2 linked regions of the Sphaerisporangium rubeum genome follow. The protein of the gene in region 1 interacts with the protein of each later gene in a pairwise test. Links are inferred from orthologs where the notes say so. Each region holds a gene or a part of one and is shown in the gene's direction. Other genes may lie near its edges.

Evidence for each region. The genes of interacting proteins can lie anywhere in the genome.
Region 2: the proteins of ndk (region 1) and BJ992_RS29330 interact in binary tests that used the Escherichia coli proteins (3 or more experiments, as listed by UniProt). The link is inferred for Sphaerisporangium rubeum from one-to-one orthologs.

The regions. Positions count from the first base shown.
Region 1 is NZ_JACHIU010000001.1:2,165,784-2,169,709, forward strand. Bases 1,037-3,926 are described here. They hold ndk (nucleoside-diphosphate kinase), read left to right. Parts: upstream 1,037-2,221; coding sequence 2,222-2,632; downstream 2,633-3,926. Other genes in these bases: BJ992_RS09280 (hypothetical protein), read left to right, coding at 1,037-2,149; BJ992_RS09290 (rod shape-determining protein), read left to right, coding at 2,973-3,926. Outside these bases: BJ992_RS09275 (DUF4233 domain-containing protein), read left to right, coding at 1-320; more of BJ992_RS09280, read left to right, coding at 338-1,036. UniProt on the Escherichia coli protein: Major role in the synthesis of nucleoside triphosphates other than ATP. The ATP gamma phosphate is transferred to the NDP beta phosphate via a ping-pong mechanism, using a phosphorylated active-site intermediate.
Region 2 is NZ_JACHIU010000001.1:6,925,522-6,933,175, forward strand. The notes cover bases 2,801-5,704. They hold BJ992_RS29330 (5-formyltetrahydrofolate cyclo-ligase), read left to right. Parts: upstream 2,801-3,916; coding sequence 3,917-4,492; downstream 4,493-5,704. Other genes in these bases: glp (molybdotransferase-like divisome protein Glp), read right to left, coding at 2,801-2,981; galU (UTP--glucose-1-phosphate uridylyltransferase GalU), read right to left, coding at 2,986-3,891; BJ992_RS29335 (LCP family glycopolymer transferase), read right to left, coding at 4,489-5,547; BJ992_RS29340 (potassium/proton antiporter), read left to right, coding at 5,671-5,704. In the rest of the region: BJ992_RS29305 (GNAT family N-acetyltransferase), read right to left, coding at 65-697; BJ992_RS29310 (molybdenum cofactor synthesis domain-containing protein), read right to left, coding at 854-1,321; cyclic pyranopterin monophosphate synthase MoaC, read right to left, coding at 1,318-1,746; more of glp, read right to left, coding at 1,785-2,800; more of BJ992_RS29340, read left to right, coding at 5,705-7,173; BJ992_RS29345 (FmdB family zinc ribbon protein), read left to right, coding at 7,497-7,654. UniProt on the Escherichia coli protein: Involved in the removal of 5-formyltetrahydrofolate.

The DNA.
Region 1 (3,926 bases):
CGCCGGGGATGCGGCGGTTGTGTGCGAGTGTGCTCGGCATGGAGGCGATCGTGCTCGGGCTGGTGACACCGGTGGCGATCATGGTGAACAAGGTGGAGCCGGCGATCGCCGTCACGGTGGGGCTTGGGCTCGCGGTGCTGTGTGTGGTGGTCGCGGGGCTGCTGAAGCGGCCGTTCGCGTATGTGGCGGGGAGCGTTCTGCAGGTGCTGGCGATCGCCACCGGGTTCCTTGTGCCGATCATGTTCTTCCTGGGAGTGATCTTCGCCGCGTTGTGGATTACCGCGATATTCGTCGCTCGTCGTGTCGAGGGCGTGACTTAGCGCTAAAGTCGGCTGGTATGGCCGTTCCCCCCGCTCCATCAGTGCCGGCGGCGAGGCTCGCCGGGTTCGCCAGGGTCAATCGCCTGCCGTTCGCGGCCGACGTGGTCGTCGGTCTGCTGGCCGTCATCGGGCTCCCCTTGGCGATCGTCGCCATCCCCAACACGATCTCCGTGGTGTCCGCCCTGCTGCCTCCGGGCCTCGCGGGGGTCGGCATCCTGCGGGCCCATGGGCTCGCCCTTCCTGTCATGTTGTGCGTCGTGCCGCTGGCCGGCGCCGCGCTGCGCCGGTTCCGTCCCGCGCCGCTGGTGCTCGCCGGTCTCGCGATGCTGGCCGCGGCCGACCTCGCCGGTGGCTTCGCCGGCTCGGCGTTCGAGGTGGGGGCCCTGCGTGCCATGCACGGCGCCGGCGCGGGGCTCCTCGTCCCCGCGACGTTCGCGGCGGCGTGGGAGCGGCCTCGGGCCGCGCGGCGCGTCCTGGTGCCGCTGTGGGCCGCGGCGTTGTGCGCGAGCCTGCTCGCGGCGCAGGCGCTGGCGTTGTGGCCGCTGGCCGACGTGACGTCGTGGCGCGTGACGCTCCAGCCGTACCCACTGCTGACCGGTGTGGCGCTCGCCGTCGCCGCCGTCCATCTGGCGGTGTCGCGTCGCGGTGAGGCCGGGTCCTCGGCGGCCATCCGGTGGCCGGCGGCGGGACGGAGGGCTCTGGTGCTCACGGCCGGGCCGTCGGCGGGGGTCGCGGCGCTGGCGGTCGGCACGACCTTCAACTGGCCGTCCGAGCTGATCCTGGTGGCGGCCGCCGTCGCCGTCGTCTCGCTGCCCGCCATGGCGTGCGTACGGCAGGCCGGGGGCTCCGAGGAGCGCATGGCCGCTCTTGTCATGATCGCCGTCGGCCTGGTCGTGCTGCCCACCGCGGCCCAGGTGACCTACGTCGAGCTCGGTGGTCTCGGCGGGCCGGGGCTGTCCGGGCTGTGGGCCGCGTTCGCCTTGGCCGCGCTCGCGGCGTTCGCCGCCGCCTTTGCCGCTGTCCGCTTCATCACGGCACGCTCCCGTGTCGCCGTCACGTCGACCGGCGCGGTCGATCCGTCCGCGAAGTTTCCCGGCCCCGCGGCGCTCGAAGGCGCCGCCGCGGCGCGGTCGTCCGCGAGCGGGCCGTCACACCGGGATGTCGGTGACGACCCGGTGCCGCTGGACGGCACGGCGTCCGGCCTCGGAGCCGATGGCGGCGCGCAGAGCCGTGCGGTGGACGGGCCGGTGGCGAGGCTCGTGGCGGCCGGGCTGGTCGCGGTGGTCGCCGGGTTGTGCGGCATACGGCTGCTCGTGCCGTCGGCGACCGGGCTCCCGCTGGTCGTGCCGCTGGTGCTGCTGGCCGCCGGGGCCGCGGTCGCGGTGAGTGCCGCCGTGCTGCTCGCGGGCCCTCATGCGGGGCTGTTCGGCCTGTCGTTGTGCTTCCCCGCCGTGCTCAGTGGCTTCCTGCTCGGCACCGGCATCCAGGTGGGGTGGCTGCGCGCGATCAGCGCCTCCGGCACGGTCACGTCCCAGGCCATGGTGGACGGTTTCGTCGGCGCCTTGCACGTCTGGGCTCTGGTCGCGGGTTTCGTCGTCGTGGCCATCCTGGTGCTCGGCGCTCTTCTGCGCCGCCGCGACCCGGCCCCCCGGCCGGCGCCTCCGTCCCCGGACCCCATCCCCTCCTCCACCGCCGGCGCGCACATCGCGCGCGCCGGGGACACGGTCGCGTTCCCGGCCGTCCCTCCCGGTTCGTCGCCTGCCGGCGGGGAGGACCCGCACGCAGACCCTCGTGGACATGAGGATGGGGTAGGCGGCGGGGGCCGGTAGGCTGCGGGCAGGCTTCCCCTTTCGCCGTGGGCCCCTGCCGGGGTGGCGATCAGTTGACTTAAGGAGATTCTCGTGTCCGAGCGCACGCTTGTCCTGATCAAGCCCGACGGTGTCCGCCGTGGGCTCATCGGGGACGTGATCGCCCGAGTCGAGCGCAAGGGCCTCAAGGTCGTCGCCCTGGAGCTGCGCACACTGGACGCGGAGACCGCCAAGGCGCACTACGCCGAGCACTCCGAGAGGCCGTTCTTCGGGGAGCTCGTGTCGTTCATCACCTCCGGCCCGCTGGTGGCCCTGGTCCTGGAGGGCCCGCGCGCGATCGAGGCGTTCCGTGCGCTGGCCGGGGCCACCGACCCGGTGAAGTCCGCTCCCGGCACCATCCGCGGCGACCACGCGCTGGAGATCGGCGAGAACGTCGTCCACGGCTCCGACTCGCCCGAGTCCGCCGCGCGCGAGATCAAGATCTTCTTTCCGGACCGCTTCTGAGCGATTCCACGACGGCCCCGGTGTGCTGACGCACCCGGGGCCGCGTGCTGTGTTCGCCCGGCCTTCCAGGCGTCGTGGGGCTTCGCCGGCACGGTGTTCGTCCGGTCGTCCCGGGGTGGCGTGACACGGTGACGCCAGCGGGAGACGGCGGCGTTTTCGCTGGTGGAGGCGGGGAAGCGATCGTTCAGGGCCCGGTTGTGCGGGTGGGTTTGAGTGTCGGGTGGGGCAAGATTTTCCCCGGGCTGGCGGCTCGTTGCCCTCAGGAGTGGGTACGTCACGTTACGATTCGAATGCGAATCGTAATCTCTCGCGACTCACCTGAAGGAAGGTTTCCTTCCCCATGGGCAGCAAGCTGGCGTTCCTCGGCCGTGACATGGCCGTCGACCTGGGCACGGCCAACACGTTGGTCTACGTGCGCGGGCGCGGCATCGTGCTCAACGAGCCGTCGGTGGTGGCCATCAACACCACCACGGGCAAGATCGTCGCGGTTGGCATCGAGGCCAAGAGGATGATTGGCCGGACGCCTGGGAACATCGTGGCGATCCGTCCGCTCAAGGACGGCGTGATCGCCGACTTCGACGTGACCGAGCGCATGCTGCGCTATTTCATCCAGCGGGTGCACAAGCGGCGTCACTTCGCGAAGCCTCGCATCATCGTGGCGGTGCCGAGCGGCATCACCGGCGTGGAGCAGCGCGCGGTGAAGGAAGCCGGTTACCAGGCGGGTGCGCGGCGGGTGTACATCATCGAGGAGCCGATGGCGGCGGCGATCGGCGCGCGGCTGCCGGTGCACGAGCCGACGGGCAACATGGTGGTCGACATCGGCGGCGGCACCACCGAGGTGGCGATCATCTCGATGGGTGGCATCGTGACCAGCCAGTCCATCAGGGTGGGTGGTGACGAGCTGGACCACGCGATCATGGCGTTCGCCAAGAAGGAGTACTCCCTGATGCTCGGGGAGCGCACCGCCGAGGAAATCAAGATCGCCATCGGCTCGGCGTGCTCCACCGGTGACGACCGCCACGCCGAGATCCGGGGCCGTGACCTCGTCAGCGGCCTGCCGAAGACCGTGGTGGTCTCGGCGGACGAGATCCGCCGCGCCACCGAGGAGCCGCTCAAGCTGATCATCGACGCGGTGAAGACCACTTTGGACAAGTGTCCTCCCGAGCTGTCCGGCGACCTGATGGACCGAGGTGTCGCGCTGACCGGCGGCGGTGCGCTGCTGCGCGGCATGGACGACCGTCTGCGTGACGAGACCGGCATGCCGATCCATCTGGTGGAGAACGCTCTGGACTCG
Region 2 (7,654 bases), 4.8 Mb from region 1 along the record:
GGTGTGTCGTGAGAACGTCAACCTGTTTATCGCCAAGCGTCAGTCAAAAGCCGGTTATACGGGGCTACGCGATGCCGTCGTGCGGAGCTTTCTGGCTGGTTCGGCGCCACTGGTCGAGCAGACCCCTCGGGACGTCCTCTGAGGTGAGCGCGTAGCAGATGTGGTCGCGCCAGGCGCCGTCGATGTGCAGGTGGCGGCGCCGTATGCCTTCCTCTCGGAAGCCGAGTTTCTCCACCACGCGGCGGCTGGCGTGGTTCTCGGGGCGGATGTTGGCTTCCAGGCGGTGCAGGCCGACGGTGAAGAAGCAGTGGTCGACGGCCATGGCGAGCGCGGTCGGGGTGATGCCGCGGCCGGCCAGCGCGCTGCTGATCCAGTAGCCGACCTGGGCCGAGCGTGCCGAGCCCCACACGATGGCGCCGACGGTGAGCTGACCGGCGAACGCGCCGCGCCACGTGACGACCCACGGCAGGGCCAGGCCTTGGCGTGCCTCTCTGCGCAGGGTGCCGACCATGGAGATGTACGGGCCGAGGCCGGTGCGGAACAGCGGCGTCTCGGGGTTGCTCGGCTCCCATGGCCGCAGCCAGTTGGCGTTGCGCAGCCGCGTCTCACGCCACACACTCACGTCGCGCAGGCGGAGCGGCCGGAGCCCCACCGGTCCCTCTGCCAGGGTCGCCGGCCAGCCGCGTAGTCGATCCACGGGTCAATCATCCCCTGTCGAACCCTATGTTCGCCATGGCGTACCTTATGACCCCGCTTGGCGGGGTAACGGCCGGTCCTGACAGGTTCCGTGCCGAAGGCGCAGCGTACCGGCTCGGCGGGCCCGGTGGGAGGCGTAACGGCGGTCACCAGTGGTTCAGTGGTCGCCGCCTCCGATCTGGTCGACGGCGTGCCGCAGGATCGGTGCGAGGATCGCCATGCCGTCCCGCACCCCGCCGGAGGAACCTGGCAAATTGACGATGAGCGTGCGGCCCGCCTGGCCCGCGAGGCCCCGTGACAGCACCGACGTGGGGACCTTGTCGCGGTTGGCCAGGCGTACGGCCTCGGCGATGCCGGGGATCTCGCGGTCGATCACGCGGCGGGTCATCTCGGGGGTGAGGTCCTGCGGGGTCAGCCCGGTGCCGCCGGTGGTGACGATCACGTCGTACCCGGCCGCGACGCCGGCGCGCAAGGCCGCCTCGACGGGCTCGCCGTCCGGCACCACCTCGGGGCCGTGCACCTCGCAGCCGGCCTCCGTCAGCAGCTCGGCCAGCAACTTCCCGGACTTGTCGGGGTAGACGCCGGCGGCGGCACGGTTGGACGCCGTCACCACCAGCGCCTTCACGGCCGGGTCCAGACGCCGGTCTTGCCGCCGGTCTTCTCCTCGACCCGTACGTCGGTGATGACCGCCGCGGGGTCCACCGCCTTGATCATGTCGATCAGGGCCAGGGCCGCGACCGTGACGGAGGTCAGGGCCTCCATCTCGACGCCGGTGCGGTCGGCGGTCTTGACGCGCGCGACGATCCGTACGCCGTCGTCCTCGATCTCCAACTCGACCCGCACACCGTGAACGGCGATGGGGTGACACAGGGGGATGAGGTCCGGCGTGCGCTTGGCCCCCTGGATGCCGGCGATGCGCGCCACCCCGATGGCGTCGCCTTTCGGTACGTCCCCGGCGCGCAGCACCGCCACCGCCTCCGGCGACAGCAGCACGCGGCCGGTCGCGGTGGCCGTACGCGCGCTGACCTCTTTGCCGGACACGTCCACCATGCGTGCCGCGCCGGTCTCGTCCAGATGTGTCAGCTCACTCACAGCGGGATCACCTCCACAGCCGTACCCGCGGGCACTTCGGTGACGCGCTCAGGCACCACGATCAGCGCGTCGGCGCCGGCCAGCGCGGCGAGCCGGTGCGAGCCCTGGCCGCGCACCGGCGCGACCTCGGCGCCGTTCAGCACGCCGCGCAGGTAGGAGCGCCTGCCGTCAGGTGAGCGCAGCGCCTCGGTGGTCGTGGCGGTCACCGTGCGCGGCGGACCGGCAGGGAGCCCGCGCATACGGTCGAGCGCCGGCCGGACGAACAGGACGAACGAGACGAACGACGAGACCGGGTTGCCGGGGAGCGTGAAGATCGGCGTGTTGCGCGTTCCCACCGCTCCGAAGCCCTGCGGCATGCCGGGCTGCATGGCGACCTTCTCGAACCGTACGGTGCCGAGCGGCGTGAGCGCCTCCTTGACCGGCTCGTACGCACCCATCGAGATGCCGCCACTGGTGATCACCGCGTCGGCGTCACCGAGAAGGCCGGTCAGGGTTTCGAGGAACGCCGCGGGGTCGTCCCCCACGGCGCTCCTGCGCACCGCCTCACCACCGGCCTGCCGTACCGACGCGACCAGCATGAAGCTGTTGGACTCCCAGATCTGCCCCGGCCCGAGCGGCAGGCCGGGATCGACCAGCTCGGCGCCGGTGGACAGCACCAGCACCCGCGGCCTCGGCCGAGCACGCACGGTGCGGCGGCCCACCCCGGCGAGGATGCCGAGCTGAGCGGGTCCTATGAGCGTGCCGGCGGTGAGCACGACGTCCCCGGCGCGGACGTCCTCGCCGGACCGGCGGATCGCGTTGCCGAGCGCGGGGGGCCGGTGGATCGCGACCCGCACCGTGCCGCCGTCGGTCCACTCGACCGGCACGACGGCGTCGGCCCCCTCCGGCAGCGGCGCGCCGGTCATGACGCGGGTGACCGAGCCGGGCTCCACCACGCGTGGCGCCTGCTCACCCGCGGGGACGTCGGCGGCCACCGGGAGCAGCACGGGCCGCTCCTCGGTGGCCTTCTCGACGTCGGCGGCCCGCACGGCGTAGCCGTCCATGGCCGAGTTGTCGAACGGCGGCAGCGCGACCGGCGAGGTGACGTTCTCGGCGAGCACGGCGCCGAGAACGTCGTCGAGGTCCAGCTCGGCCGGGTCGATCGGCCGTACCGCGGCAAGGATCTCGTCCAGGTGCGCGTCCACCGGCTTCATGAGGTCACCTCGCGTCGTTGTCCAGGAACTCGCGCAGCCACGGGATGAATTCGCCGGCGAGATCGGGCCGCTCCGCGGCGAACTGCACGACCGTGCGCAGGTAGTCGAGCTTGTTGCCGGTGTCGTACCTGCGTCCGCGGAACAGCACGCCGTGCACAGGACCGCCGCCGTCGTTGTCGCGGCCCGCCAGCTCCAGCAGCGCGTCGGTGAGCTGGATCTCGCCACCCCGGCCCGGCGGGGTGTTCTCCAGCACCTCGAACACGGCGGGATCGATGACGTACCGGCCGATGACGGCCCAGTTGGACGGCGCCTCGTCGGCCGGCGGCTTCTCCACGAGGCCGGTCACCCGCACCACGTCGTCCTCGGACGTCGGGGCGATCTCGGCGCAGCCGTACAGGGAGACCTGCTCGCGCGGCACCTCCATGAGCGCGACCACGCTGCCGCCGTAGGTGTCGCGCACCTCGATCATGCGCTTGAGCAGGTGGTCACGCGGGTCGATCAGGTCGTCACCGAGCAGACAGGCGAACGGGTTGCCCCCGACGTGCTGCTTGGCGCACAGGACGGCGTGGCCGAGCCCCTTCGGCTCCCCCTGCCGTACATAGTGGAACGTGGCGATTTCGACCGGTTCGAGCACCTGGGAGAGGCGTTCCTCGTCCCCCTTGGCGGCGAGCACCTCCTCGAGCTCGTACGCTCTGTCGAAGTGGTCCTCGATGGAGCGCTTGTTGCGGCCGGTCACCATGAGGAGATCGAGCAGCCCGGCGGCCACCGCCTCCTCGACGACATACTGGATGGCCGGCTTGTCGACGATCGGCAGCATCTCTTTGGGAGTCGCCTTGGTCGCCGGCAGGAACCTCGTGCCGAGCCCGGCGGCGGGGATGACGACTTTGGTCACTGGATCGTAGTCAGCCATGAGACGCACCTTAATGGAGGGCCGAGTGGACAAAGCGGAGCTGCGCCGCAGGATCGTCGCCTCACGAGCGGACGTCGCCGATCCGCGCGGCTCCGCGACAGCGATCAGGGAAACGCTACTCGACCAGCCTTGGGTGCAGATGGCCGGGTTGGTCGCGGCGTACTGGTCCACCGGTGACGAACCCGCCACTCACGGGTTGATCTTCGCGCTGTGGAAGCACGGCGCCACGGTGATCCTGCCGATCCTGCGGCCGGACGACGACCTGGACTGGGCCGTGTACGACGGTCCCGACTCGCTGGCGCCGGGGCCGCGCAAGCTGATGGAGCCGGTGGACACCCCGCGAGGAGTGGACGCCATCCGTACGGCGGCGCTGGTCATCGTCCCCGCGCTGGCCGTCGACCCCGTCACCGGCATCCGGCTCGGGAGAGGCGGCGGGTCGTACGACCGTGCGCTGGCGCGCGTCGGACCGAACGTGCCGACCGTGGCGCTGCTGCACGAAGGTGAGCTGGTGGACGTCCCCGCGGAGCCGCACGACCGGCCGGTGTCGATGGTGGCCCTTCCCTCGGGGATCGTGCGGATCCCCGGGAAAGATTCACGTTAGGGAAGGATCGTCAGATCGTTCAGGCCGCCGCTGCTGCCGAAGTACTCTTCGAGCTTGTCGTCCCTGATCGCCGTGAAGAACTTCTCACCGGCCCGTTTGTCCAGCCGTACGACGCTCGCGCCACGCACGGTCACCGAACCCAGGTTGGGGATGGTGGCCGAGTCGACCTTGTCGGGCCGGATGTCCCGTAGTCCCAGGGCGAGGTCGCGCAGCGTGCTGAGCGTCACCCCGTCGTCCACGCTGACCGCGCGCGTCAGGGCTTCGAGGAAGTCGTTGAGTTTGAGGGGATCGGTGAGCAGGTCCCGACTGATGATCTTGCGACCCATCGCGCCGATGAACGCCTGCTGGCGCCTGATGCGGTCGAAGTCCCCCTCTGGCAGGTTGTACCGCTGCCGTACGAACAGCAGCGCCTTCTCACCCTCCAGGTGCACCGTGCCCTGCGGCCAGGTGACCTTGTTGGCCGGGTCGTAGACCTTCTTGGCGACGTAGACGTCGACGCCGCCGATCGCCTCGGTCATCGTGACGAAGCCCTTGAAGTCGAGAGCCGCGAAATGATCGATGCGGACCTTGGTCAGGTTCTCGACCGTACGGATCAGCAACTGCGGGCCACCGAAGGCGTACGCTGCGTTGATCTTGTTGTTTCCGTGTCCGGGGATACGGACATAGGAGTCGCGGGGGATGCCGATGAGAGTGAGCCGAGCCCGGTCTGCGGGGATATGTACGATCATGATGGTGTCGGCCCGCTGGTTGCCTGCCTCACCCGGCCGCTTGTCCGAGCCGATGAGCAGCCAGTTCTGCGCCTCACCGACCGTCTTGGCCGGACGGCCCGCCTCCTCGGGGAACGCTCCGGGTACGCGCTCGATATTGCCGTTCAGCGTGATCTGACGCTCCATCACCAGCGCGAACCCCGCGGCCACCACCATCGCCACACCGAGCGCCGCCACGATGAGCAACCGGCGCAGCAGGCGGGGACGTTTCCTCGGCTCCGTCCGGACGATCTTCTCGTCGCCGGCCTCCACGACGCTCTCCGCGACCGGGGAAGTCTCGTCCGTCACCTGTTTGACCTGTCTTGATGTGTTTCGCGAGTGTCGCGAGTGACGGTAGCTGAAAGTAGTTCATCGTGGTAGAGGGCTATACGAATACGACACAATAGCCGGAAAACGCTAGATGGGAGGCCGGTGGATCTGGATTTCTGGCTGCTGCTCGCATCCGCCGTCGTCATCGTCGCCATCGCCTCAGTGCGTGTCGCCCACCGCACGGGACTCCCCAGCCTGCTGATCTACCTCGGCCTCGGCCTGCTGCTCGGCGAGGCGGGATTCGGCATCCACTTCGAGAACGCGCACCTGGCCCAGCAGATCGGCCTGATCGCCCTCGCGGTGATCCTCGCCGAAGGTGGTCTCACCACCCACTGGGAGCACGTGCGGCGGGCCGTACCGACGTCCCTGGTGCTCGCCACCATCGGCGTCGCCGTCAGCATCGTCGTGCTCGCAGGCGCCGTGCACTGGCTCCTGGCCTTCGACTGGCGGACGTCCCTGCTGCTCGGCGCGGTCCTCGCCTCCACCGACGCCGCCGCGGTGTTCTCCGTGCTGCGCCGGCTGCCGCTGCCGCCACGGCTCGCCGGCATCCTGGAGGCCGAGTCCGGCTTCAACGACGCGCCGACCGTCATCGTCGTCATGATGCTGAGCACCGGCAGCGGCACCCTGCCGAGCGTCGGCCACGTCGTGATCGACGCCGTGCTCGAACTGGCCATCGGCGCCGCCGTCGGCCTCGTCGTCGGCCCCGTCGGCGCGTACACCCTGCGCCGCGTCGCGCTCCCCGCGTCCGGCCTCTACCCCATCGCGGTGCTCGCGCTCGCCTTCGTCACCTACAGCGGAGCCACGCTTCTGCACGGCAGCGGCTTCCTCGCCGTCTACCTCGCCGCGCTCGTGCTCGGCAACGCACGCCTGCCGCACCGCATGGCCACCCGCGGATTCGCCGAAGGCGCCGCCTGGCTCGCGCAGATCGGGCTGTTCGTCATGCTCGGCCTGCTCGCCAGCCCCTTCGAACTGCCGTCCACCATCATCCCCGGCATGATCGGCGGCCTGGCGCTCGTACTGCTCGCCCGCCCCCTGTCGGTCGTCGTGTCCGCGCTGGTGACCCGGCTCGTCCGCATCGACACCCTGTCCGTGCGCGAACAGATCTTCCTGTCCTGGGCCGGCCTGCGTGGCGCCGTCCCCATCGTGCTCGCCACCATCCCCTGGGCCGCCGGGGTCGTCGGCGCCAAAGGCATCTTCAACGAGGTCTTCGTCATCGTGATCGTCTTCACGATGGTGCAGGGCCCGACGCTGCCGTACCTCGCTCGCGTCCTCGGCATCAGCGACCCCGGCGAAGCCCGCGAACTCGGCGTGGAGTCCGCTCCCCTGGAGGAGCTCAACGCCGAGCTCCTCCAGATCGCCATTCCACCCGGCTCGCTCCTGCACGGCGTCGAGATCTTCGAACTACGTCTCCCCTCCGACGCGGCCGTCACCATGATCGTCCGTGACAACCACTCCTACGTCCCCGAACCCACCACCCGCCTCCGCTCCGGCGACCAACTCCTCATCGTCACCACCGCAGCCCTACGCCAAACCGTCGAACGCCGCCTCCGCGCCATCAGCCGCCGCGGCAAACTCGCCGGCTGGTTCGGCGAACGCGGCGAATGACCACCCGACGGGCCTCTGACGTCCTCCTCGCGCGTACGGCGAGCGACCCCAGCAGCCCCAGGCACCGTCCACCACCAACCCACCTCATAGACCAATGCTCACACCCCGGGCCGACCGGCACCTCGAACATGGCGGCCACCAGGCGGATCTCGGCCCCCCGACCTCCCAGTAGCCTGTCCTGACCAGCGGTTCCCCACCCCGCAACGACCCCTTGGACCGGGATTAGAAAGCTTCCGGGTGGCGTTTACCCTAGTCGGCTGCGTACCATTAGCAGTCGCACCGGTAGAGTGCCAATCAGGCTTGAGCCATATAAGGAGGAGTGCGTGCCTACCTACCAGTACGCCTGCACCGCGTGCGGTGAGGGCCTCGAGGTCGTCCAGCGCTTCACCGACGACCCCCTGACCACCTGCCCCCAGTGCCAAGGCCAGCTCCGCAAGGTCTTCTCCGCCGTAGGCATCGTCTTCAAGGGCTCCGGTTTCTA